Regions from separate parts of the Catenibacterium sp. CAG:290 genome, predicted to be linked through region 2. Evidence: predicted binding sites of a transcription regulator. Region 2 holds the regulator's gene; the other holds the start of a gene.
What was found. The regulator HrcA, encoded in region 2, represses chaperone genes, less so after heat shock. The targets are predictions, from matches to a motif close to TTTTAGCACTNNNNNNNNNNNAGTGCTAAAA.
Positions count from the first base shown of each region.

Region 1 (23,574 bases), on a different contig from region 2:
ATGTACGTGGTCAGACTTTAAAAGAATTAATTAATAAGCGTGGTGCACTTCATTATGTAGAAGCAGTAGACATTATGAAGCAGGTTGTATCAGCCACTGCACTGGCCCATTCTATGGGTATTGTTCATCGTGACTTAAAGCCTCAGAATATTCTTGTCACTGATTCTGGAATTGTGAAAATTGCGGATTTTGGGATTGCCTCTATTCAGTCTTTATCACAGGTGACTCAGACAGATACAATCATGGGTTCACTTCACTATCTTGCACCAGAAATCGCAAGAGGTGAAAAGGCGACACCACAAAGTGATATTTATGCTTTAGGTGTTGTATTTTATGAATTATTAAGAGGGGATGTTCCTTTTAATGGAGAATCTCCAGTGAATATCGCTTTGAAACATATGCGTGATGAAATACCATCAGTACGTGAATATAATCCAGCGATTCCTCAGTCAGTAGAAAATATTATTATTAAAGCAACTGCAAAAAATACAAACAATCGTTATCAGTGTGCTGATGATATGTTAGATGATTTAGAAACTTGCTTAGAACGTTTAGATGAACCTAAATTAAGTTTTGATCAAGTGAATAATGATCCAACAATCATTGCGACTGATTCTCAGTTCTTTACTAAAACAGCATCTTTAGATCCTGAAGAAACAAAAACAGAAATAGAAGAAATTGAACCAGAAGAAGAAAAGATAAAAGAACCAATGGATAAGAAAAAAAGAATTGCGATAGGTGTGGCCATTGGGGCAGTTATTGTATGTCTTGCGATTGTAGCAGGATTCTTCTTATTTGGTGGTAACCAAGATGGTACAATGATGGATCTAGTTGGTAAGACTGAAAAAGAAGCTAAAGCTTTATTAATTGATAAAGGCTATAAGGTATCTGATGATGTTGATTATGAACTCAGTGATAAGTATGAAAAAGGACTTGTTATTGCGACAGATCCTGAAGCAGGACATACTATCAATGAAGGTGATACAGTAACATTTACTATCTCTAAGGGTAAATATATTGTCATGAAGGACTATACAGGTATCTCTTACAATTCAGCTTATAATGAATTAACAAAGCTTGGCTATAAGGTTAGAAAGTATGAAAAGTCTGATGATGATTATAAAGAAGGTGTCGTTATTGGACAGTCTATTTCTGAAGGTGAAAAACAGGATCCTAATGAAAAAGGCAAAATCATTACTTTGACAGTATCTAAAGGTGTCAGCATTACTGTACCATCATTATATGGTCAGAATATCAATGCGGCGAAATCTACATTAGAAAGTCAGGGCTTTACTAATGTGAAACTATCTGTATTACCATCACCTACTGATACTGCAACAATTAACTCAATGTCTATTAATACAGTTGTAAAACAGTCAGTTGCACCATATACTCAGGTAAATAGTAAAGGGACTGAGATCATCTTATATTATTATGATAAGAAACCAACCCCTGCAACCCCTACAACCCCTACAACACCAACACAACCTGACTTACCAGAAAATGATGATGACGATACAACTACAACTGAATAAGAATAGGAGATTATATGCCTAAAGGTCAGATTATAAAAGTCCTTGCAGGATTCTACTATGTCGATACAGGTAAGAAGGTTGTTAGCTGCAGGGCACGTGGTAAATTTAGAAACAGAGGTCAGAAGCCTCTCGTAGGAGACTTCTGTAGCTTCCAGGAAGAAAAAGATGGTTCTGGTTATATTCTTACACTAGAAAAAAGACATAACCAATTGGAAAGACCTCCTATCTGTAATGTAGATCAGGCACTTCTTGTATTCTCTATTGCCCAGCCAGATTTTGATCAGATGCTTCTAGATCAATTTCTCGCAATGGTTGAATATGAGAAGATCAAACCAATCATCATTATCACAAAGATAGATCTTAATAGAGAACTTATTCCTGTAATACAAAAGAAGTACAATGCCTATGATCTTTACTTTGTATCAAGTAAAGAAAATGAAGGCATCGAAGAGATTAAACCAATCCTTAAAAACCGTGTAACAGTCGTTACAGGGCAGAGTGGGGTAGGTAAATCAAGTCTTCTCAATGCCTTAAACATTGAACTTAATATTGAAACAAATGAAATTTCTCAAGCATTAGGAAGAGGGAAACATACTACAAGGCATGTTGAACTTATTCCTATGTATGGTGGCTATATTGCAGATACTCCAGGTTTTTCATCATTAGAACTTAAAATGGATCCTGTAGAACTTGCAGTCACTTATCATGATTTTAGAGAACTGTCACATCATTGTAAATTTAGAGGATGTCTTCATGATAGTGAACCACATTGTGCTGTTAAAGAAGCAGTAGAAGCAGGAGAAATTGATGAAACAAGATATGTTGATTACCTGCAGTTATTAAAGCAGGTTAAAGAAAGGAAAGATAAACGATATGGTTAAAATTGCACCTTCAGTATTATCCGCAGATTTTGCGCATCTTAAAGAAGATATTGATACAATCTATGATGGAGGAAAATCATGGATTCATTATGATGTTATGGATGGACACTTTGTCCCTAATATTTCATTTGGTTACAGCATTCTTAGTAATTTACGTGCTGTGACTGATTTATTTATTGATGTACATTTAATGATCACTGATCCAGGTCAGTACTTAGATGAATTCATCAATGCAGGTGCAGACCTCATTACATTCCATATTGAAGCTGTATCAAGCATGCAGGAAGCACGTGTACTTATTCAACGTATTCATGATGCAGGATGTCTTGCATCAATCTCTATTAAACCAGGTACTGATGTGGAAGCAATCAAACCATTCTTAGATGATTTAGATATGGTTCTTGTCATGAGTGTTGAACCAGGATTTGGTGGCCAGTCATTCAATCCTGCAGCCTTAGATAAGATCACTGAACTCAAAGAAATCAGAAATGGCAGACGTTATCTCATTGAAGTAGATGGTGGTATCAATGCGAATACAGCCAACCTATGCCGTGGGGCAGGGGTAGATGTTCTAGTGGCTGGAAGCTATGTCTTCAAAGCAGAAAACAGACAGGAAGCTATTGACTCACTCAAATGAAAATAGGCTTATATGCAAGCATGAATAATGGGGATGTCTTTAATAAAGACATCCCTTATATTGCAGTTGATGGTGGTTTAGAACATCTACACCGTCAATCAATTAAACCATTATGTGCTATTGGAGACTTTGATTCTCTAGAACATAAAGAATACTTAGAAGGATTAGAAGTACTTACTTTTCCTACTCATAAGGATGAAACAGATACAGAACTTGCTATTAGTGAAGCACTCAATAGAGGTTATGATGAAATAGATCTTTATGGTGTTATTGGTGGTCGTATTGATCATTTTTTAGGTGTACTTATCTATCTTAGACAGCATCCTGATATTAAAATCACTTTATATGATGATATAAACAGAATATACCTCTTGCCTAAAGGTAAGCATCAAATAGACTGTACTGATTATAAGTACTTCTCATGCTTTACTGAAAAGACTTGTACTCTTACATTAAAGAATTGTGATTATCCCCTTGATGGTTATATATTAGAACCTCATGATCCACTATGTATTTCTAATCAATGTCATGGTATTCTAACAATTGAAAATAGTGAAGATTTAATATTCATTGAATCACAAAGAATAGGAGGTACATATGGAGAATAAGGATTTTCTTGCGACTGAACCAGTAGGTAAATTACTCAGACAACTTGCCTTACCAACAGTCATTGCGCAATTAATCAACATGCTTTACAACATTGTAGACCGTATGTTTATAGGTCATATTCCTCAAACAGGTGCTCTTGCCTTAACAGGTGTTGGTGTCTGTATGCCGTTAATTATGATTGTGACAGCCTTTGCCTCATTGGTTGGTAATGGTGGTGCACCACGTGCGTCTATTTATATGGGTCAGGGTAATAATGATTATGCTGAAAAGATATTAGGTAATTGTTTTATTACGCAGATTATCGTTTCTATCGTACTTACACTTATTCTATTTTTTGGAAATCGTACCTTCCTACTTGCTTTTGGTGCAAGCAGTAATACAATTACCTATGCCATAGACTATATGAATATCTATGCAATGGGAACACTATTTGTACAATTAACATTGGGAATGAATATGTTTATTACAGCCCAGGGATTTGCGAAAAACGGAATGATTTCAGTTGTCATTGGCGCATTATGCAATGTCATCCTAGATCCTATTCTTATTTTTGGATTTCACTTAGGTGTTAAGGGAGCAGCCTTTGCGACGATTATTTCTCAAGGATGCTCATGTCTCTATGTTCTTCGCTTCTTATTTGGCAAAAAGACAAAACTTAAAATAAAAAAGAAAAACTTATCTTTAAATCACTCAGTCATCTTACCTTGTCTCGCTTTAGGTCTTTCTACTTTTGTGATGCAATCAAGTGAGAGTGTCATCCAGGTCTGCTTCAATTCTTCTTTATTAAAATATGGGGGAGATATAGCAGTAGGGGCAATGACTATATTGACTAGTGTTATGCAGTTTGCGATGCTTCCTTTACAGGGATTAGGACAGGGGGCACAGCCTATTATCAGCTACAACTATGGGGCTAAGAATAAAGAACGTGTTCGAAAGACATTTAAATTATTACTAAAAGTCAGTCTAGTATTCTCAATATGTATCTGGCTTTTGATTCAGATCTTCCCGCAGATGTTTGTAGGTCTCTTTACAAATGCACAAGAACTCTCACTCTTTACCACTAAAGCACTTAGAATCTATATGGCAGTCGTTGGACTCTTTGGAATACAGATTGCCTGTCAGATGACATTTGTGGCTTTAGGTAATGCGAAAGCATCAGTTATTGTGGCAGTTACTAGAAAATTCATTCTTTTAATCCCACTTATTTATATTATGCCAGCATTACTTGTAGATAAGACAACAGCTGTTTATTTGGCTGAACCGGTAGCAGATATTCTTGCAATCACATTTACAGTATTATTGTTTAGAAAACAATTTAATAAAGCACTTGAACAAATGAACTGAGGTTTCTCAGTTCTTTTTTTCATAGAAATAGATTATAATGAAATAGATTGAAAGAAGGATGAATATATGAGAAATCTAGAAGATATAAAAAGAAGTGGATTTAAAATCATTGAACAAAAAAGAGAAGAATTTATGAAACAGAGTATTCTTTCTGATGAGTTCTTAGATTTATTAGATAAGAATAAGAAGCCATTTGATCTTTTAATGTCCTATTATCGCTGCGCGGTAATGGAGATAGAAACAAAATTCAGAGTATTAGATCAGGAATATTCTTTAGAATATGATGGTAATCCTATTGAAAGCATTAAGTCACGTATTAAATCATATGATAGTATTGCGAGAAAAGTAAGACGCAAGAATATTCCAATGACTATGGAATCATTAGAAGAAAATATAAGAGATATTGCAGGAGTCAGAGTTGTTTGTTCATTTCCTGAAGATATTTATGAACTTGCAGATAGCTTCTTAAGACAGGATGATATTACTTTGATTGAGATGAAGGATTATATTAAAAATCCTAAACCTAGTGGTTATCGTAGTTTACACTTAATTGTGCAGGTACCAATCTTCTTGCAGAAGACAAAGAAGTATGTTTATGTAGAAGTACAGCTTCGTACTATTGCGATGGATTTCTGGGCAAGTTTGGAACATAAATTACGCTATAAGAAGAATATTCCTGAAGACGAAGCAAAGCTTATTGCTCAGGAACTTTATGACTGTTCAGTAGAAAGTGCTAAATTAGATGAACGTATGCAGAAGATACGTTCAATGATGAATAAAGGAGAATCTAAATAGATTCTTTTTTTTGTTGAAGGAAATGAAACTTTAATATGTGGTAAACACGGCATTTTATTTTGCCTTTATTGTCAAACAGTATTATATATAATTAAAAATAAGGTAATAGATACTACGCAATTATATGATAATAATCATTCAGTGGTCTTGTTGAATTATCAGCCCATCATGTGCACTCAACATCGTAACAAGGCGATAGATGATGTTTCTACAGGATATCATTGGAGAACGAGAAAATGTATTATAAAATACAGCAAGTTATTTGCATACATGCTATAATTTTACTATATTTTGAAAAAAGATTGCAGATGAGTTTTTTGAAATATATAAAAGAAGTTCGAAAACAAAGCTTATGAGTCAGACGGAATTTGCGAAAGCATTATGTGTATCATACTCAATTGTCGGTAGGTGAGGAATAGGATTATTCTGCTTTGTGCATGATATTGATTTTAGTGACTTCAGGAATAAATTATGGATTGAAAGTGATCTGGGGATTACTTAACAGCCAGCCTTACTGTAGCAGCTAATAACATCACTCATGTAAATGGCAGTCTTTACATTGACAGATATGCTATTCAAGTCAGCTTAGTTCATTGGTTTTGAAAACGAACGGTAATATAAATTGGAGGTATAACTCATGTATCAGGATTTATCTTTTATGAATGTTCCGCTTCCAGAGGACGTTTTGAAATTAAAAATTTATGGTGATTATGCTGGAGCCCAGAAAATGATTCGTTATTTTCTAGAAGAGAAGGATATTCCACAGGCTCTTAGAAAACGTCTAGAAATCGAACAGGAAGTCATTGGCGTTATGGGTGGTAATGAGTATCCTTTTACTTATGATGAAGCATTGGAGATTATGATGATTCATCTACGTGATTTCAAAAAAGAAGAGTTAGATCATATAAAAGAAATCAGTGCAGCAGATTGGATTTATATTGATGGCGAGGTACATTTTCAGCGTCGATTCTATGAAAATCTCATTAAGACTCGTCCAGATTACGCAAAGCGTGTCATTGCAGAAAATCCAGAGGATGAAAAGCAAAATAATCTAAATCAGAATCTACTTAATGACAATATACATTACATGAAAGAACATGGAGGAAGAACTGTACACACTCGTATACGTTCAACAATAAAAGCTAAGAAAGAATTCGAAGAGGTAGGACGCAAGGTTCGCGTACATCTTCCAATTCCTAAGGTATATGAGCAGGTTTCTAATGTAGAGATTCATGCATCTAATCCAGAAATCACATACATAGCACCTGCTGATGCACCACAGAGAACAGTATATTTTGAAACTGAACTGAAAGAGAATCAGGAGTTTATGGTAGATTATTCATTTGATTATCATGTAAATTATGTAGAGTTAGATCCTGCCAAGGTATCTGAAGAACAGCCAGATTTCTGTCTGGAAGAGCAGGCACCACATATCTTATTCACTCCTTACTTAAAAGAGCTAAGAGATGAACTTGCAGGAGATGAGACAAATCCAATTATTTTGGCGCGTCGATTCTATGATTTTGTGACAACAAAAGTGATGTATTCTTTCATGAGAGAATATTTTACAATTGAGTGTATTCCAGAATACTGTGCAATTAATCTGAAAGGTGATTGTGGTGTACAAGCACTGCTATTTATCACACTTTGCCGCATGTCTGGAATTCCAGCACGCTGGCAGTCAGGTCTATATGTGACGAAGTATTATACAGGATGCCATGATTGGGCACAATTCTATATAGCACCGTATGGATGGGTATTTGCAGACCCTTCCTTTGGTGGAAGTGCATGGCGTGAAGGAGACAAAGAGCGTTGGAACTATTACTTTGGTAATCTCGACATTTTCCGTATGCCAGCTAACTCTGAAATTCAAAAAGAATTCATGCCGGAGAAAAAATGGCTTCGCATTGATCCGATTGATAATCAGAGAGGAGAATTTGAGTACGAGGACCATGGTCTTCGCTTTTCTCAGGTAGGTGTATCACAGGAACTGATTTCTATGGAAGATATTGAAAAATAAATTATCATAAGTCTCATTGTTAGAAACAGAAATGTTTGAAGAGTGGTGTTGGATGTTTCCTTCCCTTTTCTTTTTTACACATAATAATACAAAAAGGCGTTACAAATAATATGAATAGAAACAGATCATATTTTGCCTGTAATGCCTTTTTCTTTTGATTAATTATGTGTCTTTTAGTAGTAAATAAAACAATATCTTGTCCATTTTGAGGAGAATAATAAAGTAAAAATATGTTGATTTACGCAGGAACAGCTAGCAAGTTAATTTTTATTCCCATAAATGCTAAATAATCAAAAGTTTTGGGATTACAATCCAAAAACTTTTTCTTTTGCGAAAGAGGAAAAAAACAGTGAATCCCGAAGTTATACAGCATGTCATGTGTCATTCAGATGCTCAGATCACAATGATTGTCTACAATCATATTGCAGAAAAGTCTCATGTGGAGAATGAAATGTCTAAAATGAACTTGCAAGAAACCGTGCCTGCTGCAGTATAAAACATAGGTCGCTATCGTAAAAAATGTGATCAAATCAAGAAAACAAAATAATTAGCACACACCTATTGACAGTGCTAAAAAAAGTGATATACTAGCATTAGCACAAGAGGAAGAAGAGTGCTAAAGGAGTGATTGCGATGAATGGTGAAAAATGGACAGAAGCAATGCAGGAAGCATTTGGACGTGCAGCTCAGAATGCGTTAGCTCTTAATCAACAGATTGTTGATGTTGAACATCTCATGTATGCATTATTAGAAGATAGTTCTGGTATTTTCTATAGAGTACTGACAAAACTTAATATCTCTATCCCAGAAGTACAGGATCTATTAAATGCGGAGATCAATAAGAAGCCTAGCGTTGGGCAGGTGACACAGGATCAGCTTCGTTTAAGCTATGATCTCAATAGCTGGATTGCGAATGCTGAAAGAATTAAGACAGAATATAAAGATGACTATATGAGTGTAGAACATCTTATTCTTGCATTATTTAATACGCAAAGCACTTTTATTAAAAACTTTGTATCTCGTTATAATTTAAATAAAAAAGAAGTTGAAAAAGTAATTAAGGAAATGAGAGGAGGACATAAAGTGGATACTCCAAACCCAGAAAATAATTATGAAGTACTAGAAAAATATGGACGTGATCTTGTTAAAGATGTAAAAGATGGCAAGATTGATCCAGTTATTGGTCGTGATGAAGAAATTAGACGTGTTATTCAGATTTTATCACGTAAAACAAAGAATAACCCAATTTTGATTGGTGAACCAGGTGTAGGTAAAACTGCGATTGTAGAAGGACTTGCTTGGCGTATAGTTAAGAACGATGTACCTGAAACATTAAAAGATAAAACTTTATTTGAACTTGATTTAGGTTCACTTGTGGCAGGTGCTAAATATCGTGGTGAATTTGAAGAAAGATTAAAAGCTGTCTTAAATGAAATTAAGAAGTCTGAAGGACAAATCATTATGTTTATTGATGAAATCCATCAGTTAGTAGGTGCAGGTAAGACAGATGGTGCTATGGATGCCGCTAACTTATTAAAACCAATGTTAGCACGTGGTGAATTACATTGTATTGGTGCAACAACATTGGATGAATATCGTCAGTATATTGAAAAGGATGCAGCCTTAGAAAGACGTTTCCAGAAGGTATTGGTACAAGAACCTGATATTGATGATACAATTGCAATTCTAAGAGGTTTAAAGGAACCATTTGAATCTCATCATGGTGTTCAGATCCAAGATAGTGCAATTATCGCAGCAGCTCATATGAGTGATCGTTATATTACAGATCGTTTCTTACCGGATAAGGCCATTGACCTTATTGATGAAGCATGTGCTTCAGTACGTATGGAAATTGACTCTATGCCTGAAGAACTAGATACAATTACTCGTGATAAGAATCGTCTAGAAATGGAAAGAATCTCTATTGAAAAAGAAGATTCAACTGAAGATAACGAAAAGAGACTAGAAGAAATCAAAGAAAAAATTGCTTCTTTAAATGAAAAGATTGCTGGATTAACTGAACAATGGAAATCAGAAAAGTCTCAGGTGGATCATATCAAGGATTTAAAGAACCAAAAAGTGCGTTTAGAAACACAGATGGCACAGTTTGAATCTCAGGGTAACCTAGAAGAAGCCTCTAAAATTAAATACCAGACTATTCCAGCTATTAATAAAGAGATAGAAGAATATCAGGCTAAAGAAAATGATGATGCTTTATTACAGGAAAAGGTCACTGTAGATACTATTTCTGAAGTCATCTCTAGATGGACTAATATTCCAGTTTCTAAGCTAATGGAATCAGAAAAAGAAAAATTATTACATCTTGAAGATATTATGAAGAAAAGAGTTATTGGCCAGGATGAAGCTATTACTAAAGTCACTGATGCAATACTTAGAAGTCGTGCTGGTATCAATGATGAGAATAGACCTATTGGTTCATTCTTGTTCCTAGGTCCTACTGGTGTAGGTAAGACAGAAGTGGCTAAGACACTTGCTGAACAGCTTTTTGATAGTGAAAAGAATATCGTACGTATTGATATGAGTGAATATATGGAGAAATATAGTGTCTCTCGTTTATTAGGTGCTCCTCCAGGATATGTAGGTTATGAAGAAGGTGGACAGTTAACTGAAGCTGTCAGACGTGCTCCATATAGTATTGTCTTATTAGATGAAATTGAAAAAGCCCATCCAGATGTCTTCAATATCTTATTACAGATTCTAGATGATGGTCGTTTAACAGATTCTAAGGGTAATGTAGTCAGCTTCAAGAATACAATTATCATTATGACTTCTAATATTGGTTCTCAGTACTTGTTACAGGGTAACAATGAAGAAACACGTAAAGAAGTAGATAATGAATTAAAGATGCACTTCAAACCTGAATTCTTAAACCGTATTGATGAAATCGTTATGTTCAACTCACTTGACTCAAGTGTTGTTTATAAGATTATTGATAAGTTTATTCATGAACTTGAAGGTCGTCTCGAAGAAAAGAAGATTACTCTAGAAGTCACTGATGCAGCTGAAAACAGAATTGCACAAGATGCATTTGATGCCACATTTGGTGCACGTCCAATCAAGCGTTATATTCAGTCACATATTGAAACAATGCTTGCAAGAGAAATAATCAAAGGTACAATCCATGCTAACAGTCATGTAGTCATTGACTATGATAATGGATTTATAGCTAGAGAAGCATAAGTTGTTTGAAAGAAGATAGAACCCCCTCTATCTTCTTTTTCTTTTCATTGTTTCATAAAAATGGTAGAATGCTAGAGGAGAGAGATGATTATGCAGAGATATTTTATTAAAAATAATTATAGACAAAATGACATCATTATCACTGATGATTCTATGTATAAGCATATTACTAAAGTAATGCGTATGGAAAAGGGTGAACATGTCATTTGTATTGATGAAGACAAACATGTTTACTTATGTGAAATCATCGATACAAAGCAGGGTTTACTACAAATTAAAGAAGAACTTCAGGAAGATAATGAATTAGATGTTGAAGTAACACTTGTTTATGGTTTACCAAAGAGTGATAAGTTTGAATTTGTGATTCAAAAAGCAACAGAACTAGGTGTTACACGTATAGTTCCTTTGCGTGCTTCTAGAAGTATAGTGAAAATGGATGAAGGACGTTTTAACAAGAAGAAGGAACGTTTTGTTCGCATCGCCCAGGAAGCAAGTGAACAATGTCATAGACAGATTGTTCCTGAGATTACACCTCCTATTCAATTATCACAATTAAAGGATTATTTATCTGAAGTGAATGTTGTGGCATATGAGGAAGAAAGTAAGAATGGGGAACATCATGCTTTCACAAAAGCACTCAATGATCTTCATACATCTATTACTATTATAGTAGGACCAGAGGGTGGTTTTGATCATCAGGAAGTAGAAAAGATGCAGTCAATGGGTGTTGTGCCATGCTCTATTGGTAATCGTATTTTAAGAAGTGAGACAGCACCTTTATATATGCTTAGTGTTATAGGGTATAGAAGAGAATTGGGGGATTAATATGAACTTTATTGCAGTCATTAATAAATACAGCAGGGATATAAAATACAATAAAACAAACTTATATCATTATTGTGAAGAACATAAAAAAGAATTAGAAGACTTGAATATTCGTTTTAAGGTTAAATCAGAAATTGAATTATTCAATATGGAAATCCTTTTGCATGCACTAGATGTAAAAGATGCAATTGAAGGTTCCTATAATCTTTTTGCGTCAGGTCATTATGATATGTTTGAATATATTACCTATGAAGAAAAAAGAAAAATGTTTAATAATGATTTAAAGAATGTATTAGAAACACTCCCTCATTTTTATGATGAAGAAAGTTCACGAGATATTTATATTCCTATCTATTCTCCTGATATCAATAATTGGTATATCAATGATTATCAGATTCTCTTATTAAAGCAGCATGCAGAATATGTGAAGAATCAGCCAATTACACTAGATACTGCTTTTAGATATTATGGACCAGTTGTATTTGATACACCTTTTTCCAGCTTAGAAAAAGTATATGAAAACGAATCCCATATTGCCTATTATTATGAAGAATTAGGCGCTATCTATCTATTTGTGAAAGAAGACTATTCACTGATTTGTCGTATTGTGATTGGTGATGATAATCGTCATTCTAACAGGGCATCTATTGAAGATGCAAAAGAATTAGTGGTTTATTATGAACATGGTGAATATACACAGTTCATACAATACATGTATGATCATCAATTAATTAGTGATCGTACATACAAGAAATTAATAAAGAAAGTGAAGTGAGACAATGGCAACAGTTGCTTTTCATACATTAGGCTGTAAAGTAAACAGCTACGAATCAGAAGCGATGTTAGAAATATTCAAGAAAAGAGGGTATGACAATATCGACTTTGAATCTCCTGCAGATGTATATGTTATTAATACATGTACTGTCACAAATACAGGGGACTCTAAATCAAGACAGATGATCCGTAAGGCACATCGTACTAATCCTGATGCAGTCATCTGTGTAGTGGGATGCTATTCACAGGTGGCAAGTGAAGAAATCACTGAAATAGAAGGTGTTTCTATAGTACTTGGAACACAACATCGTGCTTCTATTGTAGACTTTGTAGAAGAATATAAGATGACACATAAACAGATTGTGAAAATAGAAAATGTTATGAAGGTCTCTCGTTTTGAAGACTTAAGTATTCATGCATTTGAAAATAAAACAAGAGCCTTCCTAAAAATTCAGGATGGATGTAATAACTTCTGTACATATTGTATTATCCCTTATGCACGTGGTGGCGTTCGTTCTCGTCCTAAAGAAGATGTTTTAAGACAGGCTCAGGAACTTGTAGATAGAGGATTTGTAGAAATCGTCTTAACTGGTATTCATACAGCAGGTTATGGTGTGGATTTAGACAATTATTCTTTCTATGATCTATTAGTAGACTTAACAACTAAAATCAAGGGATTAAAGAGATTACGTATTTCTTCTATTGAAATGAGTCAGGTGAGTGATGAAATTATTGAACTTATTGGAAGAAGTCCTATTATCGTAGATCATTTACATATTCCTATTCAGTCTGGTACAGATTCTATTCTAAGAAGAATGGCAAGACATTATAATACAGCTGAATTTGAAAAGAAATATTTTGAACTTAAAGAAGCGTTACCAGGTATCTCTATTACTACAGATGTCATTGTAGGATTCCCTGGAGAAACAGAAGAAGACTTCGTTGATACATATAACTGGATTAAAAAACTTCATTTCAATCAATTGCATGTTTTCCCTTATTCAAGAAGAAAGGGAACACCAGCAGATAGAATGCCAAATCAGATACCAGGAGATGTCAAGAAAGACCGTGTGAGAAGACTATTGCAGCTTTCTGATGAATTAAAAACTGAATTCGCATTATCTGAAATGAATAAGGAACTAGAAGTGCTTATTGAAGAAGAAAAGGATGGCTACATGGTAGGACATGCCTCTAATTACTTAAAGGTTTTTGTTGCAGATCATTCTTTAAAAGAAGGACATATTTATAAAGTAAAGGTAACAGATCATCGAGGTTATGATTTAATCGGGGTGGTTTCTAGTGAAGAAGCTTAATGAGCTTTTTAAAGTTGAAAGTGATATAAAGATTGAATCTATTCATAGCGATTCCCGTTATGTAAGAAAGGATTCTATCTTCTTCTGTATTGAAGGTCTTGTGACAGATGGACATAAATATGTCGATGATGCTATCTTCCAAGGTGCTAAATGTATTGTTCATTCTAAGCCGTTACGTCGTTATTATCAGGGCATTGTTTATATTCAGGTATCAGATGTCTTAGATGAACTTAATCGTGTGGCAGATCTCTTCTATGATCATCCTTCCTATAAGATGACAGGAATAGGTGTTACAGGAACAAGTGGTAAAACAGTCGTAGCCCGTGTCGTCGCAAGATTACTAGGACGTTATTTAAAGATGGGCTATGTAGGTAACAACGGAATAGAATATGGACCTACAATGATGCAGATGACTGGTACGACACCAGATCCTATCTGTTTACATCGTAACTTCTATAACATGGTCAAAGAGAATGTGAAGGGCTTTACTCTAGAAGTCTCTTCTCATGGCTTAGCTTTAAAGCGTGTTGATTCAGTTAATTTCAGTATTGCGGTATTTACAAATGCTTATGAAGAACATATGGACTTCCATGGAACTGTAGATAACCTGATGACATCATATGTTAAACTCTTTAGATTGCTTAAAGAAGGTGGTTATGCCATTCTTAATGCAGATGAAGTACGTTTTAATCATTATCTAACGACTAACTATAAGGATATGGCGAATCATGCTAAAATATTAACCTATGGTATTCATCATAAAGCAGATATTATGGCCCGTGAGATTGAATATTATATAGATCATTCAGCATTTAATATCTATATTAAAAATCATTACTATCATGTAGAAGTTCCTATTATTGCACCGTTTAATATATCTAACACTCTTGCAATATTGACAACCCTTTATGCCTTAGAAATGACACCGGATGAAATTGTGAATGCGATTAAATATATTCAGCCAGTAGAAGGTAGAATGGAAGTAGTCCCTGTTAAACAGCCGTTCCATATTATTGTTGACTATTGTCAGCATGCACATAATTTTGAAGAAGTATTCAAGTTTGTCCATAGTGTTAAAGGGAATGGTCATTTAATTGCAGTATTTGGTGCACCAGGACGTAAAGATATCCATAAAAGAAGTAAGATCGGTGCTTTAGCTAACAAATACTGTGATTATGTCATATTGACAGAACAGGATGAAAGAGATGATGATATCGAAGGCATCTGTTCACAGATTCAAGAACAGATTGTTGATCCTATTTCAGTGATTATTACTGATCGTCGTTATGCTATCCAGCAGGCAATAGATGCAGCTTGTCCAGGTGATGTTATTTTGATTTTAGGAAAAGGTCATGAACAGTTCATGACATCACTAGTGGGTAATACACCTTATCCTGGAGATAAATTCATCGCTCAGGAATATGCGAAAAAACTCTATAATGAACAATTAGAAGATGATATGTAAAACTTAAAAATAAAAGTTAAAAAAGTCTTGCATTATTAAAAATCATTGTGTATAATCATATTCGAATTTAGCGGTAAAGGGGGGAAAGTTCAATGGCAAAGACAGTAGTAAGAGAAAATGAATCTTTAGATGATGCTTTACGTCGTTTTAAGAGACAAGTTTCTAGAACAGGAACCCTTGCTGAAGCTCGTAAAAGAGAATTCTATGTTAAACCTGGTTTAAAGAGAAAAATGAAATCAGAAGCAGCTAGAAAGAACCAGAAGAAACGTCGTAGATAAGATTTATTTTTAGAAGAGTCATCTGACTCTTCTTTTTTTCAATGAAAGGATGATTTTATGGAAAAAGTGATTCAGTTAAGTGATTATAGCTTAGATGCCATTCAATTGTTGTGTGGCCCAAGTGATGAAAATATCGCTTTATTGGAAGATGAATTTGAGAATGCAATCAATGTCCGTGGTACAGATATTTATTTAGATCATAGTGATCCTGTATTAGAAAAGGTGATTCAGGTACTTGCTAAACTTACTAAAAAGGATGTACGTATTTCTAAAAGAGATGTGGTGTATGCAATCAAGTTAGGACGTAATGGTAAGCTTGATAAAATGGATTCTCTATTTGATATTCATATTGCCCGTACAAGTCATGGCAAGATCATATATCCTAAGACAATGGGACAGTTAGAATACTATCATTCTTTAAAAGATCATGATGTGGTATTTGCGATTGGTCCAGCGGGTACAGGTAAAACATACTTATCTGTAGTGTTTGCTGTACAGGCATTAAAGAATCATGAAGTACAAAAAATCATTCTCACTAGACCAGCTGTAGAAGCAGGAGAAAACCTAGGGTTTCTTCCTGGAGACCTTAAAGAAAAGATTGACCCTTACTTAAGACCTCTTTATGATGCACTTTATGATATGTTAGGTGCAGAAAATACAGAGAAATTAATTGAAAAGGGTATTATTGAAATAGCGCCACTTGCTTATATGCGTGGGCGTACACTAGAAGATGCTTATGTTATTTTAGATGAAGCACAAAATACAACAGACAATCAGATGAAGATGTTCCTTACACGTTTAGGTTTTAACTCTAAGATGTGTATTACAGGGGATATTACTCAGATTGACTTACCTAAACAAACAACAAATGGTCTCAAACATGCTATGAAGATCTTAGATGGTGTCAAAGGTATTTCCTTTGTTTACTTAACAGCACTTGATGTAGTACGTCATCCAGTTGTTGCTAGAATCATTGAAAAATATGACATGAACAAATAAGACTGATTATTTCTAATCAGCCTTCATAATATTTCAATATCTTTTTATGAGCAGTAGGAATAGTTAATTCCTCCTGCTTATTTTTTGTATAGAAGTCAATAGAACGAATATCAGCTTTAAATACATATACATGCATATACCATGTACGATGAGTAAATACATGCTTAAAATCCTTTAAATGCGATAATACCTCTAAGTTGATCCCATAGTCTTCTTTAAACGTTTCTATAAAGGAATAAGGACTCTCTACTTCATATTGAGGAAGTAAATACATATTTTCTAGCAGTCCATTTTTATTTTTAATAAGCATCACTTCATCATCATCATATACTACAATACCTGTAATATAAGATAAACTTTTTTTATTTACTTTTTTTATATTAATAGGTAGTACGTCCTGCTTATTTGTCAAATAAGCAATGCATTCCTTTTTGAGTGGACATTCATTACAATGAGGGTGAACAGGTAAACATACCGCATTCGCAAAATCCATAATCCCTTGATTGATCTTTGCTGAATCATAACCAATAACTAGCTGATTACCTATATCTGTAATTGTCTTTACAGTCTTATTTGACGCAATATTCTCTTCTATCGCATATAATCTACTCAATACTCTTAAGGCATTCCCATCTACCGCAATATAAGGCTTATGATACGCAAAACTCATAATAGCACTTGCAGTATAGGGGCCTACACCAATAAGCGCGAGAATGTCTTTATACTCCTTAGGGAATGTATCTTTCATTAAATTAGCACTCTTATGAAGATGCAAAGCACGACGATAATACCCTAACCCTTCCCAATACTTATAGACTTCTTCTATTTTTGCATTCGCAAGTGTTTCTATATCCGGAAATCTTTCAATAAAACGTTTATAATAGGGAATCACTGCAGTGACAGTCGTCTGTTGCAGCATAATTTCACTTACCCAGATTTTATAAGGGTCTTTAATATCTCTAAAAGGAAGATCACGTTTATTGACTTCATACCACTTTATTAACTTTTCTTGTATACTCATATAAATCACCATGAGCCATTATATAATATGTGTGTATTTTTGTCTTTGAATATGCTAGAATATATGTACAAACTAATTCGTATTAGGAGGTCAATAGTATGAAACTGATAATTGCGATTGTGAATAATGATGACAGTTCAACTGTCCAGAGCGCTTTAACTGAAGGTGGATTCTTTGTTACAAAGCTTGCTACTTCAGGAGGTTTCTTAAAGAAAGGTAATACAACATTCTTTATAGGAACAAATGATGATAAGGTAGATAGCGCTATTGAAATCATTAAAGCCAATGCAAAGAAACGTGTAGAAAAGGAACCTACAGTACCACCTACTGAAATGGGTGAATTCTTTACACCAATCATGGTAGATGTACTTGTTGGTGGGGCAACAGTATTTGTAGTTGACGTTGATCGTTTTGAGAAAATCTAATAATTGAGAAAAAAAGGATGGTCAAACCATCCTTTTTACTTTAAGATATCAACAGGTGATATAAATGAATGAAAATTTTGAATATAAGATTGCAACAAAAGAAGATATAGACGCAATTGTCCAGTTTCTTGCGAAAGATTATTATGAAACATCAAGAACTTTAAAAGATCCCTGCAAGATGATCTTTTTAGCCTACAGTGGAGAAGTGATTGTAGGCATACTAGAACTCTTAGATCTTTCTAATATATCTTTTGTTTATGTATCAGAAGATTATCAGGATACTCTTGTACAAGAAGAACTACTTGAACTTGCTGAAAGATTTGTTACAAAAGAACTAACTGCTTATACAGATGAAGAACATGTATCTTTCTTTAAGCAGCACGATTATAGTGTAGATGTAGAATCTAATGGTCGTTATTTATTGAAGAAGACAATTCCTGTACTACCTCGTTTTATTGATTATGATCAGGTTTTAGCGTTTATTGAAGCACAAAAGGATCGAGTTTATTCTCTCACAAACTTTAAGAACTTTATGTATGATTTCTATGATCCTCAAACTAAATTAACATGTGTTCATATTGGTGGTACAAACGGGAAGGGTTCTACAACTAACTATACAAAAGAAGTATTAAAATGTGCAGGCTATAAGGTAGGTACGTTTACTTCTCCTGCTTTAGTAAATCGTTTAGATATTATTCGTGTGAATGATGAACCAATTGATGAAGCGACTGTTGTAAGATATGCGAATCGTTATATGGATGATTGGATGGCTTATGAGCTTTCTAAGTTTGAAATAGAAGTATTTATCGCAGTCATGTATTTTATTGAACAGGGTGTAGATATTGCCTTATTTGAAGTAGGGCTTGGTGGGACACTAGATGCTACTAATATCATTTCACCAATACTTACAGTCAATACAAATATTGGTTTAGATCATATAAACTTCTTAGGAAATACATATGCGAGTATTGCAAGAAGTAAAGCAGGAATCATTAAACGTGGTATTCCTTATATGACAGCTGAAAGAAGACCGGAATGTCTAGAAGTCTTCTATGAAGAAGCTCATAAGCATCATTCTTATGTTATAGAAATAAGAAAACCTAAACGTGTCTATTATGGTGCTTCTATTTCTTATGATTATCATGGTTATCATATATCTTTATCTACTTCAGCACATTATCAGGTTACTAACAGTGCACTTGCGATTAATATATTAGAATATATTAGAAAAGAATTCCCATTTAAGGATGCAGATCTAGAAAAAGGTATGCATGATGCAGTATGGGAAGGACGTTTTGAAACAATTCATCAAAATCCTTTAATTATCCTAGATGGTGCACATAATAGAGAAGGAATGGATGCCTTTTTTGAAAGTGCCCGTGATTTTAGTGATATTAAAATCATCTTTTCCGCACTAGGAGATAAGGATACTCATCATATGTTAGAAACATTATTATCTTTATCAAAGGATATTACTGTTACTCAGTTTGATCATCCTCGTCGTGCAACTGCCAAAGCTCTTGCAGAAGACTTCCCAGTGAAGATTGATGAAGACTGGAAACATGCAGTAGATGAGGCTTATAGTCATAAAGGTGTTGTATTTATTACAGGTTCTCTCTATTTTATTTCTAAAGTGAGACAATATATCTTATCGAAATAATGAAGAAATTTATTAAATATAAATGGCCCGATGAGGTTATTCATGCATTAGGTGATATGGGAATGATTGCGCCTGGAATAATCCAGAAGAAATCGTATAGACTTATTGAAAAGAGTCAATCTTTTATCTTAAATGTTGACTCTTCCAAAGATCGTCTGTTATCCATTATTCCACCCTTACTTGCATCTATGATTCATGAAGAGAAAACACAGATTATCTTGCTTGGGCATAAAGAAGAGTTATTATCATCTTCTTTTGATATGAAAGAATATAATAAATACACACAATATCGTTTTATTACATCTTATCCTGGTACCAATACATTTGAAGAATGCCAGACAATTTATAAGGGTATTGACATACTCTTTACTACGCCTACTAAACTATTAGAATATATGAGAAGACAGGTGATAGATACTAACTTTGTCTCATATCTCATTTATCAGGATTCTCATAGCTTTTCTAGTGAAGAAATAAGAGAAATAAAGGAAATCAAGAAACGTCTTCCTTTAGACTGTTCAAGTATTCTTTATGGACTTCATCATCATGATTTCTTAAAGAAAAATATTCATACTACATTGCATGCTGATTCTTCTAAGGTAGAATGTACACATTTCTTATGTAAAGAACCATATTTCAATACAGAAAAGAAACAGGTTATATTTGTAGAAAGCTATGAAGATATTCTTTATTATGCTGAAAAACTGAATGTCAATTTTGTGATTCATCAATTTATGAATCATGCTTCTCAGTATCGCATCATGCATGAGTTTAATAAAAAGGGTGGTCTTTTGATCGTATCTGATATGGCTTCACGCTATTTATCTTTGCATTGTGACACAGTGATTCATCTAGGAACTACTCATATTAACCAATATATGTCTCATTTATCCCATGTTTTAGGTGTGAAGCATTCCTATATCTATGATACTCATATCACTAAGAAACAGCTTGAAGGAGTCGTTATTACTATTTCAAAAGAGGATTATGATACAAAACATCATCTTCTTTATGAAACAATAATTAAAAATCCAGACATGCTTCAAACATTACAAACTGATCAATTAATTACGATTATCCATCATTTAGCCCTATAGGAGAAAAATGTTGTTATTTTTTTAACAATAATAATTCCCTTATATAGGGCTTTTTTTAAATGTGTAATCAATTACAGAAAAGAAAGCGTTTGCAAGTAAGCCCTTACAAGTGTATAATGAAATAAGTGAAAAGACATAAGGAGGATTTAGTAGTTATGAAAAAATATGTTTACTTATTTAGCGAAGGTAACAAGGATATGCGTAATCTCCTTGGTGGTAAAGGTGCTAACCTTGCTGAAATGACAGGTATCGGTTTACCTGTACCTCAGGGATTTACAGTGACTACAGAAGCTTGTACACAATATTATGAAGACGGAAAAATGATCTCAGATGATATTAAAGGACAGATCGTTGAACACGTTAAAAAGCTTGAAGAAATCACTGGAAGAACTTTAGGTGATCCAAAGAACCCATTATTAGTATCTGTACGTTCTGGTGCAAGAATCTCTATGCCAGGTATGATGGATACAGTATTAAACTTAGGTTTAAATGATGAAGTAGCTAAGGAATTTGCTGCAACAACTGGAAATGAACGTTTCGTATATGATTCATATCGTCGTTTCATCCAGATGTTTGCTGACGTTGTAAAAGGATTCCCTAAATCAGACTTCGAACATAAATTTGATGCAATTAAAGAAGAAAAAGGTGTTGAATTCGATACTGAACTTACTGCCGAAGACTTAAAAGAAGTTGTTGCAGTTTATAAAGAAGCTTATAAAGCACATGCAGGTGTTGATTTCCCTCAGGAACCACTTGAACAGTTATTAGCTGCAGTTGAAGCAGTATTTGGTTCTTGGAATAATGACCGTGCCATCACTTATCGTCGTTTAAATGATATCCCAGGTTCTTGGGGTACAGCTGTAAACGTTCAGCAGATGGTTTATGGTAACAGAAGTGATAAGTCAGGTACTGGTGTTGCCTTCACTCGTAACCCAGCAACTGGTGAAAATAAATTATTCGGTGAATATTTAATGAACGCTCAGGGTGAAGACGTTGTTGCTGGTATCAGAACACCTCAGCCAATTGCTACATTAAATGAAGTTATGCCAGAATGTTATGAACAGTTCCAGAAAATCTGTCATATTCTTGAAGACCATTATAAAGATATGCAGGATATGGAATTCACAATTGAAGATGGTAAATTATTCATGTTACAGACTCGTAACGGTAAGAGAACAGCTCAGGCTGCTTTAAAGATTGCTGTTGACATGGTTGATGAAGGCATGATTAATGAACAAGAAGCATTATTAAAAGTTGAACCAAAACAGTTAGACCAGTTATTACATCCAAACTTCGATAAAGAAGACTACAAGGCTGCAAAGGCTGTTGCTACAGGTTTAGCTGCTTCTCCAGGTGCTGCTACTGGACATATCTACTTCACAGCTGAAGATGTTCAGGAAGCACATGCAAATGGTGTGCAGGATATGATCCTTGTACGTAATGAAACTTCTCCAGAAGATATCGAAGGTATGAATTTAGCTAAAGGTATCTTAACTGTACGTGGTGGTATGACATCTCATGCTGCAGTAGTTGCTCGTGGTATGGGTACTTGCTGTGTTGCTGGTTGTGGAGTATTAAGAGTTTCTGAAGATAAGAAGACTTTAACATTACCAGATGGTACAGTATTAACTGAAGGTGATTATGTATCATTAAATGGTTCTACTGGTGAAGTATTTGCTCAGAAGATCAAGACTGTTCCTGCTGCAATTAGTGGTGATTTTGAAACATTCATGGCTTGGGCTGATAAAGAAAGAAAATTATTAGTAAGAACTAATGCGGATACTCCAAGAGATGCTAAACAGGCTGCTACATTTGGTGCTGAAGGTATCGGATTATGCCGTACTGAACATATGTTCTTCGAAGAAGAAAGAATTTTCAACTTCAGAAGAATGATCACTGCAGAAGATGTAGAAACTCGTAAGGAAGCATTAGAAAAGATTCTTCCATACCAGAGAGGAGACTTTGAAGAATTATTCAAAGCTATGGATGGATATAGTGTTAATATCCGTTTCTTAGATCCACCTCTACATGAATTCTTACCTCATACTGATGAAGAAATCAAACCATTAGCTGAAAGCTTAGGTATGACTTTCGAAGCATTAAAGGAAAGAGTAGAATCATTAAAAGAATTCAACCCAATGATGGGTCACAGAGGATGCCGTCTTGCTGTTACTTATCCAGAAATTGCTGAAATGCAGACAAGAGCTGTCATCGAAGCTGCAATCAACGTAACTAAGGAAACAGGACATCCAGTCACTCCAGAAATCATGATCCCATTAGTTGGTGATGTTAAAGAATTAAAGTATGTTAAGAATGTAGTTGTTAAGACTGCTGATAAGTTAATTGCTGAAAGCGGATTAGATATGAAATATGAAGTTGGTACTATGATTGAAATTCCAAGAGCTGCAATCACAGCTGATAAGATTGCAACTGAAGCTGAATTCTTCTCATTTGGTACTAATGACTTAACTCAGATGACATTCGGTTTCTCAAGAGATGATGCTGCTAAGTTCTTAGGCGATTACTATTCTAAGAATATCTATGAACATGATCCATTCGCTACTGTTGACCAGGAAGGCGTTGGTGAATTAATGAAGATTGCATCTGAAAAGGGAAGATCAACTCGTCCTAATATCAGACTTGGTATCTGTGGTGAACATGGTGGTGATCCAAAGACAGTAGAATTCTGCCATAA
Region 1 is NZ_FR898783.1:29,972-53,545, forward strand. Features, by position in the region: gene pknB (Stk1 family PASTA domain-containing Ser/Thr kinase) at 1-1,535, shown strand, start outside; gene rsgA (ribosome small subunit-dependent GTPase A) at 1,550-2,416, shown strand; gene rpe (ribulose-phosphate 3-epimerase) at 2,409-3,053, shown strand; gene QVO42_RS02910 (thiamine diphosphokinase) at 3,050-3,661, shown strand; gene QVO42_RS02915 (MATE family efflux transporter) at 3,651-5,006, shown strand; gene QVO42_RS02920 (GTP pyrophosphokinase) at 5,073-5,801, shown strand; gene QVO42_RS02925 (transglutaminase-like domain-containing protein) at 6,439-7,821, shown strand; gene QVO42_RS02930 (hypothetical protein) at 8,171-8,317, shown strand; gene clpB (ATP-dependent chaperone ClpB) at 8,455-11,022, shown strand; gene QVO42_RS02940 (RsmE family RNA methyltransferase) at 11,113-11,847, shown strand; gene QVO42_RS02945 (hypothetical protein) at 11,849-12,622, shown strand; gene mtaB (tRNA (N(6)-L-threonylcarbamoyladenosine(37)-C(2))-methylthiotransferase MtaB) at 12,627-13,934, shown strand; gene QVO42_RS02955 (UDP-N-acetylmuramoyl-L-alanyl-D-glutamate--2,6-diaminopimelate ligase) at 13,921-15,399, shown strand; gene rpsU (30S ribosomal protein S21) at 15,492-15,677, shown strand; gene QVO42_RS02965 (PhoH family protein) at 15,735-16,676, shown strand; gene QVO42_RS02970 (A/G-specific adenine glycosylase) at 16,693-17,697, opposite strand; gene QVO42_RS02975 (cyclic-di-AMP receptor) at 17,796-18,122, shown strand; gene QVO42_RS02980 (glutamate ligase domain-containing protein) at 18,187-19,782, shown strand; gene QVO42_RS02985 (DEAD/DEAH box helicase) at 19,782-20,879, shown strand; gene ppdK (pyruvate, phosphate dikinase) at 21,035-23,574, shown strand, end outside.
Region 1: the regulator HrcA is predicted to act here: its motif matches at 8,367-8,397, upstream of clpB (ATP-dependent chaperone ClpB).

Region 2 (10,491 bases):
AGGTCCATCTGGAGGAGATGGAGGTCGTGGCGGAAGTGTTATCTTCGTTGCAACAAACTCATTATCAACTTTATTAGATTTAAGATATTATCGTGAATACAAGGCTCAAAATGGTGAAAAAGGTCATGCTAAAAAGATGCATGGTGCTGATGCTGATGATTTAGTTATCAGAGTACCAGTAGGCACTTGTGTTTATGATGACGATACAGGCAATATTATTGCCGACCTTACAAAGGATGGTCAGCGTGCTGTAATCGCAAAAGGTGGCCGTGGCGGTCGTGGGAATGCAAGATTTGCTTCATCACGTAACCCAGCACCTAAGATCTGTGAAAATGGTGAACCAGGTGAAAAATTCAATCTAAGAGTAGAATTAAAACTACTTGCAGATGTTGGATTAGTAGGATTCCCAAGTGTTGGTAAGTCTACTTTATTATCTGTTGTTTCAAAAGCAAGACCACAGATTGCTGATTATCACTTTACTACTATCGTACCTAATTTAGGTGTTGTACAGGTTAAGGATGGTCGTTCATTTGTTATGGCTGACTTACCTGGTCTTATTGAAGGCGCATCACAGGGTAAAGGTTTAGGTCATCAGTTCTTAAGACATATCGAAAGATGTCGTGTTATTGTTCATATTATTGATATGAGCGGTAGCGAAGGCAGAGATCCTTATGAAGATTATGTTACTATTAATAAAGAATTAGGTGAATATGAATATCGCTTATTAGAAAGACCACAGATTATTGTGGCTAATAAGATGGATGGCGATGAAGCAGAAGAAAACTTAAAGAAATTCAAGGAAAAGCTTGGAGATCAGAAAGTATTCCCAATTATTGCACCTATCCATGAAGGTATCGATGCTGTTCTTTATGCAGTTGCTGATGCATTAGAAACTGCTCCAGACTTCTTTAATCAGGAAGAAGAACAGGAAAGTGTTCTTTATACTTATAAGGAAGAAGAAAAACCATTCACTATCCATAATAAAGGTAATGGTGTATGGGAAGTCACTGGTAAGAAGGTTGAAAGACTTGTACAGATGGCATCATTCACTACAGATGATGGCTTCCAGAGATTCGCATTACAGATCCGTAATATGGGTATCGATGATGCATTAAGAGAAGCAGGCTGTGAAGATGGCGATACTGTACGCTTATATGACTTCGAATTTGAATTTTATAATTAATACCATTTCTAGAAATGGTATTTTTTTTTGACATATGATAGAATTAGGAAATGCGTAAAGGAGATTTTTATGTATAGTTATATCAAAGGAATCATTGCAGATTTGTATTCAGATCATATTGTCATAGATAATCATGGAATAGGTTATGAGGTACATGTATCCAACCCCTATAATTTTAAAAAGGGTGATGATGCAACAGTCTATATCTATCAGCAGGTCAAAGAGGATGATATTACTTTATTTGGCTTTAAGAAAAAAGAAGAAAAAGAATTATTTCAGAAACTTATTCTTGTAAAAGGGATAGGCTGTAAGACAGCTATTGGTATTCTTGCGACAGGTGAGATTGATGCGATTATTGATGCGATAGAAGGTAAAAATACAGCATATCTTAAGAAGATACCTGGGATTGGTCCTAAAGCTGCACAGCAGATCATCCTTGACTTGCATGGTAAGTTTGATAAACGTGCAATGAAGCCTCTTGGTTCTCCAGATTATGAAGAAGCCACTGAAGTATTAATCGCATTAGGCTATAAACAAAATGATGTAGAAAAAACAATGAAAGTATTATCTAGTGAAAATCTAGACACTAATGGTTATGTGAAACGTGCATTAGCTTTATTAACACAATAATGAAAGGAGAATCTTATGGATCGTGATATTTTAGATACAAATGAACATATCGAAGATGAAGAAAGTTCTTTAAGACCGGCTTCTTTTGATGAATATGTCGGTCAGCATGATTTAAAAGAAAACCTTCGTGTTTTTGTAGGTGCTGCAAAGATGCGTGATGAAACACTTGATCATGTTTTATTCTATGGTCCTCCAGGACTAGGTAAAACCACAATGTCAATGATTATTGCGAATGAAATGGGAACGCATATCAAGATTACAACAGGACCTTCTATTGAAAAAACAGGTGATCTTGTTGCATTACTTACATCTCTTGAACCGGGGGATGTACTCTTTATTGATGAAATTCATCGTTTAAATAAAGTTGTAGAAGAAATACTATATCCTGCAATGGAAGATTTCTGCGTAGATGTTATGATTGGTAAAGATGCGACAACACGTTCTGTACGTATTGATTTACCCCCTTTCACATTAGTAGGAGCGACTACACGTGCAGGAGATATCTCTGCCCCATTGCGTGATCGTTTTGGTATTGTGGCTAAACTTGATTATTATAAGGATGAAGAACTCCGAGATATTATTTCTCGTACAAGTAAAGTCTATGGTATGACAATGGAAGAAGAAGCCAAGATGGAACTTGCAAGACGTTCAAGAGGAACACCACGTATTGCAAATAGACTCTTTAGACGTGTCAGAGACTTTGCGCAGTTCTATGGTGATGAAATCATTACTAAAGACCGTACAATGCAGGCATTGGACCGTTTAAAAGTAGATAATCTAGGACTAGATGATGTCGATCATAAATACTTACTAGGTATCATCAATCGTTTCCAAGGTGGCCCTGTAGGATTAGAAGCACTTGCTGCAAGCATTGGTGAGGAAAGAATGACATTAGAAGATGTTTATGAACCTTACTTACTACAAAAAGGCTTGATCAAACGTACTTCAAGAGGCAGAATTGCGACAGATCTTGCTTATAGGCATTTTCATATTACAAGAGAGAATTAATTTAATTCTCTTTTTTTATGCGTCAAATTAAGATTATAGGGCTGATTCTTCTAAGTATTGCCTCATTTATATATGGTTATCAAAAGCCTGAGAAGGTCAGCTCAACGCAGAAATCAGAAGTCTATATTACATTAGAAGGTGCATTTAACAAGACAGGAGAAGTCCCTATAAAAGAAGGGATGACAATGAGTGATTTAGTTAAGGAAGTTGGAGTTAAAGAAAATGCCTGTATGGATTCTTTGAATATGAATAGAAGTATCCAGGCAGAAATGCGTCTTTACTTACCAGAAAAAAGAGCAAATATGATTTCACTCAATAAAGGAACAATAGAAGACTTTATGACATTAAAAGGAGTAGGAGAGAAAACAGCACAGAAGTTTATAGACTATAGGCATACACAGCCCTTTTATACAATAGAAGACATTATGAATATACAAGGAATCGGTGAGAAGAAATATCTCATCTACCGTGATTACTTATGCCTTTAAGATATCATTTAGTATATTATGCAGTATTTGTCTTATTACTATCTGTTGCTTATCTTGTTCATCCTTTATTTTATATATTTCTATTAGCTTATTTAATTTATCTAGTAAAACGATTTGGAAGAAAGATGTTATTTCTTCTTTTTTTATTACCTATTATATTAAGACCAGTGACTTCACCGGAAGTGCCTTCTATTGTTTCTGGAAAAGTGAAAGATATAAGAGATAATTATGTTATTTTAAATACAGATTATGGGAAGATTAAAGCTTATACAGATCATAAGTTTCAATATAATGATGAAGTACTCGTTAAATTGAACTTTCTAGAAATCAATCATCGTAAAGATCCTATAGGTTATGATGAATATCATTCATTCAAAGCTAACAACATCGTCGCAAAGGCTAAAATCACCCATATTACTTCTGTCTCATCTCATCCCTCCTTTTATCAATTGCTAGAAAAACAGTTTTCTTCCTCAAAATCTATTAAAAGCTATCAGAAGCTATTTATCTTAGGCATTAAGGATGAAGCTATTAAAGAAGACTATTCATTCCTCACAAGTCTTTCTCTCGTACATATGTTTGCTCTTTCAGGAATGCATATTCATTTACTCTATAAATGTCTCAGTCTTATTAAATCATTTATACGTGATGATATTGCAGATATCATCATTAAAGTACTTATAGCCTTTTATGTTTTTTCTATACCTTATAATATATCTCTTTATCGTGCTTTTTATATGTTAGTAATTTATGATCTTGTGAAGGAGAAGTTCAATCAGCTAGATGTTTTATCATTTCTTGTTTTAGTTAATGTTATCAAGAATCCTTATATCATCTTTAGTATTTCTTTTGTCTTTTCATATTTTATTTATTTTCTTGTCATTATGACCAAACATTTCCCATATCGCTCTTTCCTTATTTATTTATTTAGGTGGTATTCCTATTGTCCTCTCACTTAATTTCTCGATTAATATCTTTTCTTATTTCTTAACAGTTCTTCTTTCTCCTTTTATATCCTGTTTCTATGTTGTGACACTTCTCTCTCTTATTTTTCCAATAGATCTCATTATGAAGATGATGATTGGCTACCAGCAGATGATTCTTACCTTTATTACTTCATTCAATGCAGAAATCATCTTTCAAAAACCAACACTCTCATTTATTATTCTTTATTACATTATCTTGTTTAATATCTTCTTATTATTAGAAGAAAAAAAGAGTATTCAATTTTCTATGTCATTGTTGTGCGCACTACTAATCAGCTTCCATATATATAGTATCTATAAACCTTACACGCAGGTCTCTACTATTGATGTAGGACAGGGAGATTGTTCACTCATTCGTCTGCCTTTTAATCAAGGAAATTATTTGATTGATACAGGTGGTAATAGGGAATATGACATAGCCTCACATAATGTGATTCCATTTCTTAAATCTCAAGGTGTTCCGTGTATTGATAGAGTTTATATCTCTCATCATGATTATGATCACTATGGTGCATTAGATTCATTAAAGAAGAAATATAAAGTCAAGCGTGTTGTTGATACCTATCAAAAAGAAGAGAAGAATAAACTCATTACAATCAAGATGCTCAAAAGTGATGTTATCTATCCTTCTACTAATGAAAACTCATTAGTGATGTTAGTCACAACAGGAGGCTATAATTATTTATTTACAGGCGATATCCCAAGTAATGTAGAAGAAGACCTCTATAAGAAATATGGGAAAATAGATGTGGATGTCTTAAAGGTTGCACATCATGGCAGTGGTTATTCTTCTTCTGTAACATTCTTTCAAATGGTTCATCCTCGTATTGCAATGATTGGTGTAGGAGAACATAATCTCTATGGGCATCCAGCTCATATTGTCATTAAACGATTAGAAGAAAGAAAGATTAAAATACTGCGTACAGATCTTGATGGCAGCTTTTCTATTATCACTTATTTAGGAGAACATCTTATTTACCGCTATTAATAAATTTATGGTAGAATAGGACAAAAGGATGGAGAATTATGAATATTGTATTATATGGAGAAGAAAAACTGTTACTTGCACAAAGATTAGGAGACTTAAAAAAGAAATATCAATGTACAAGTGATGATATGAACTATATGGTCTATCATGCAGGTGAAACACCAATGAAGGACATTATTGAAGATGCTTTAACACAACCTTTCTTAACAGAATATAAGATGGTTGTATTAAAGAATCCAATCTTTCTCACAAAAGAGAAGCCTAAAAAGAAGCTAGTTACAGATGAAGATATCAAGTTATTTTTAGATTATATTGAACATGATAATCCAACAACATTATTTGTAATATATCATGATCAGCGTAACTTTGATGAAAGAAAAAAAGTAGTTAAATCATTACGTAAAAACGCGAAATGGTATGAAATAGAGAAATTAACCTTCAATCAGCTTTATAAGGCTACTAGAGAAGCCATTGTTCATAGAAATGCCTCTATTGAAGACAATGCTCTTGCTTTATTACTAGACCGCTGTGGAAATGATCTTCTCACTATTTCTAATCAGGTAGAAAAATTATGTCTCTATACACATAGTATAAAGAAAGAAGATGTTGAAAGATTGGTTCCACCACGCGTTGAAGAGGATGTCTTTAAGTTAACCAATGCATTATTAGCTCATGATTTAAGAAATACAATGCGTGTTTATCAAGACTTAATCTCTAAGAAACATGATCCTTTAGAACTCATTGGTTTAATTGCGAATGCATTACGTAATCTCTATCAGGTTTCTATTATGAGTAAAAAGGGATATCGTGATAATGATATTGCTTCAGCATTAGGTCTTAATCCTCGTGCTATCTATCCAATTCGTAAAAATGCAGCACATTTTGATATCACTGAACTGATGGAAAAACTCTATGCCTTATCAGAACTAGATTATGCAATCAAGACAGGTACAGTAGATAAATTTAGAGGACTAGAACTTTTCTTGATGAGGATATAATATGGAAACAAAAGCACTTTATATTCATATTCCTTTTTGTGATCATATCTGTTCTTATTGCGATTTCGCAAAGGTCTATTATCTTGAAGAGTTTGTCTTAAAATATCTAGAACGATTAAAGGAAGAACTTGATGCACTTCCTCATCATATAATGAGAACTATTTATATAGGAGGAGGAACACCAAGTGCTCTTTCTTTAAATCAATTAGATGCATTATTAAGTATGGTTGATCCTTTTGTAGGGGATGATACTCTCGAATATACAATAGAAGTCAATCCTGAATCAGCAACGCTTGATAAACTAGAATGTATGCATACTCATGGTGTGAATCGAATAAGCGTTGGTGTACAGACATTTAATAATGATTTATTAAAAAGGATTGAACGTTATCATACTTCTGATATTGCGAAAGAAGTAATAAGAAATGCATGCTCTATAGGCTTTAAGCATATCTCTATTGATCTTATGTATGGACTTCCTAATCAGACATTAGAAGATGTCCAAGAAGATTTAAAGACTGCCTTATCACTTCCTATTAATCATTTATCTTATTATTCACTTATATTGGAGGAACATACAAGACTTTATGATAACTATGAACCTCTTGATGAAGAGACAGAAGGAAAGTGGAGTGATTATATTGTAGAGACACTTTCTCATGCTGGTTTTCATCGCTATGAAGTCTCTAACTTTGCGTTAGGAAATCATGAATCAGAACATAATAAAGTTTATTGGCATTATGATAATTATTATGGTGTGGGCATTGGTGCGACAGGTAAAATAGATGATGAACTTATTTCTCACTCGCGTAGTCTTACTGATTACTTGAAGGGGAAGAATACAATATATATAGAAAAAGAAACAATTGAAGATACAATGTTTAATCATCTTATGATGTCTTTACGTCTAAAAGAAGGATTAGACCTTGATGAATTTAAAAGAAGATATCATTGTTCTGTAGAAGATGTCTATAAAGAAGCTCTTACTAAGAACCTAGGTAATCATTCGTTGATTATTGAAAACAATCATTTGAAAACAAATGATACACTCGATCTTCTTAATTCCATTCTTCTAGATTTCTTACCAGAATAAGTGGTTTCTCAAATAAGAGAAACCCTTTTTGATATAAACTAGCACTAAAGTCTTGACACTGCTAAAAAAGAAGGTATAATGAATCTAGCACAAGAGGAAAAAGAGTGCTAAGGAGGTGCTTGGGAATGCTTTCGGCAAGACAAATGCTTATATTTAAATATATTGTCGAAGAGTTTATTGAAACAGCAGAACCTGTTGGATCTAAGCTTCTAATGACAAAATATGAATTACCATATTCAAGCGCCACTATTCGAAATGAAATGAGCAAGCTTGAAGAACTTGGCTTTCTAGTGAAGACACATACATCTTCTGGTCGTGTTCCTTCCAAGAAGGGATATTACTATTATGTAAATACTTTGCTTCAGCCAAATGTCGACGAACAGGTAAAGAATCAGGTTGCAACGATCTTTAGTGATACACATCAATCATTGAATAGTTTGATTAAAGAAAGCTGTGAAATGTTAAGCCAGTTGACTGATCTGACGGCGGTTGCTCTAGGACCTAATTCAAGTTATGAATGTCTGCAGAACATTACACTTGTTCCAATTGGGACGCGTAATGTCACTGCGATTATTGTAACGGATAAGGGACATGTAGAAAATCGAGTTTTCACTTTATCTGAGACATTGAGTTTGGATGATTTACAATCTTGTGTGGCGGTAATGAATGACACATTAGTTGGAACACCAATCAATCAGGTGGCAGATAGATTAGAAAACGATGTCAAGCCAATCCTCAATACGAGAATCAAGGAACATGAAATCTTGTTTAATGCTTTCTTAGAAGCATTTATGAAGTTTGCAAGAAACAATGTATATTTCTCTGGTAAAGATCATTTGTTGTATCAACCAGAATACAATGATGTCAACAAGTTAAGAAAATTAGTGAGTGCATTTGAAAATTCATCAAACTGGAATTTCTTAGCACCAACTGATGATGATGGTATCAAGGTATTAATTGGTGATGATTCAAATGTATCTGGACTTGATGATGTATCAGTTATTTCATCTTCTTTTGATACAGGAGGAGCTAGTAAAGGAACGATTTCTGTAATCGGTCCAACACGTATGCCTTACAAGAAAGTTGTATCGCTTGTAGAATATATTACTGAAAATATAGAAAGAATCATCAAGGAAAATGATGAGTAGAAGAGGTGAGACCATGGCAGAAGAAATGAAGAAAGAAACAGAAGAAACTGTTGAAGAAACTACTAAGGAAGAAGCTGAAGAAGTAAAAGAAGAGACAACTGAAGAAACAGCTGAAGAAACAGTAGATCCTAAAGATGAAAAGATTAAGGATTTAGAATCTCAAATCAACAAGTGGAAGACAGATTATTATAAAGTATTCGCTGATATGGAAAACTTAAAGAAAAGACTTAAAAATGAACATGCGAATCAGTTAAAGTATGCAATGCAGTCTTTTATTGAAGAGTTATTACCAGTTATTGATAACTATGAAAGATCATTAACTGTTGAACCTGAAAGCGAAGAAGGTAAGAATATTCTTAAGGGTAACAAGATGATTTTGAACCAGTTAATGAATATTTTAGGCAAGAATGGTGTAACTGTGATTGAAGCGCAGGGTAAGGAATTTGATCCAAATATGCACCAGGCAGTTATGCAGGATGATAATCCTGACTTTGGTCCAAATATTGTGACTGAAGAATTACAAAAAGGTTATATGTTAAAAGATAGAGTAATTAGAGCAACTTTAGTGAAAGTGAATAAGGATTAATAGGAGGAGAACTTATTATGAGTAAAATTATTGGTATTGATTTAGGTACAACAAATTCATGTGTCAGTGTTATGGAAAATGGTGAAGCAAAAGTTATTGCAAATCCAGAAGGAATGAGAACAACTCCATCAGTTGTTGCATTCAAGAACGGTGAAATCATCGTTGGTGAAGCTGCAAAGCGTCAGGCTGTTACAAATCCTGATACTGTAGCATCAATCAAGAGACATATGGGTACAAACTATAAAGAACATGTAAATGGTCGTGATTATACACCAGAAGAAATTTCAGCAATGATTCTTCAGAACTTAAAGGCTACTGCTGAAAGTTATTTGGGTGAAAAAGTAACTAAGGCTGTTATCACAGTTCCAGCTTACTTCAATGATGCTCAGCGTCAGGCTACTAAGGATGCTGGTAAGATTGCAGGTCTTGATGTTGAACGTATTATCAACGAACCTACAGCTGCTGCACTTGCTTACGGTGTAGATAAAACTGAACAGGAACAGAAAGTATTAGTATATGACTTAGGTGGAGGAACATTCGATGTTTCTATCCTTGACTTATATGATGGTACATTTGATGTATTAGCTACTGCAGGTAACAACCGCTTAGGTGGTGATGACTTCGATAAGAAAGTTATGGACTACATGGTTTCTGAATTCAAGAAAGAAAACGGTGTTGATTTAAGTGCTGATAAGATGGCTATGCAGAGAGTTAAAGATGCTGCAGAAAAAGCTAAGAAAGACCTATCTGGTATGATGCAGACTCAGATCTCATTACCATATATCACTGCTGGTGCTAATGGACCACTTCATTTAGATATGACTCTTACAAGAGCTAAATTTGATGAATTAACAGCTGATTTAGTTGCTAAAACAGAAGTTCCAGTAAGACAGGCATTAACTGATGCGAAAGTATCTGCATCTGAAATCGATCAGATCTTATTAGTTGGTGGTTCTACTCGTATTATTGCAGTACAGGAATCAGTTAAGAGATTATTAGGAAAAGAACCTAACAAGTCAGTTAACCCTGATGAAGTAGTATCTATGGGTGCTGCAATCCAGGGTGGTGTTATCACTGGTGATGTTAAGGATGTCGTATTACTTGATGTTACACCATTATCACTTGGTATCGAAACAATGGGTGGTGTTATGACAGTATTAATCCCACGTAACACAACTATCCCAACTACTAAATCACAGATTTTCTCAACTGCTGCTGATAACCAGCCAGCTGTAGATATCAATGTATTACAGGGTGAACGTGCAATGGCTAAAGATAATAAGCAGCTAGGCTTATTCAAACTTGATGGTATTGAACCAGCTCCAAGAGGCATTCCTCAGATTGAAGTATCATTTGATATCGACGTTAACGGTATCGTAAACG
Region 2 is NZ_FR898862.1:1,693-12,183, reverse strand. Features, by position in the region: partial or broken gene obgE (GTPase ObgE) at 1-1,183, shown strand, start outside; gene ruvA (Holliday junction branch migration protein RuvA) at 1,253-1,813, shown strand; gene ruvB (Holliday junction branch migration DNA helicase RuvB) at 1,829-2,821, shown strand; gene QVO42_RS09060 (ComEA family DNA-binding protein) at 2,839-3,309, shown strand; gene QVO42_RS09055 (ComEC/Rec2 family competence protein) at 3,300-4,268, shown strand; gene QVO42_RS09050 (ComEC/Rec2 family competence protein) at 4,378-5,283, shown strand; gene holA (DNA polymerase III subunit delta) at 5,322-6,281, shown strand; gene hemW (radical SAM family heme chaperone HemW) at 6,283-7,374, shown strand; gene hrcA (heat-inducible transcriptional repressor HrcA) at 7,500-8,522, shown strand; gene grpE (nucleotide exchange factor GrpE) at 8,536-9,108, shown strand; gene dnaK (molecular chaperone DnaK) at 9,126-10,491, shown strand, end outside.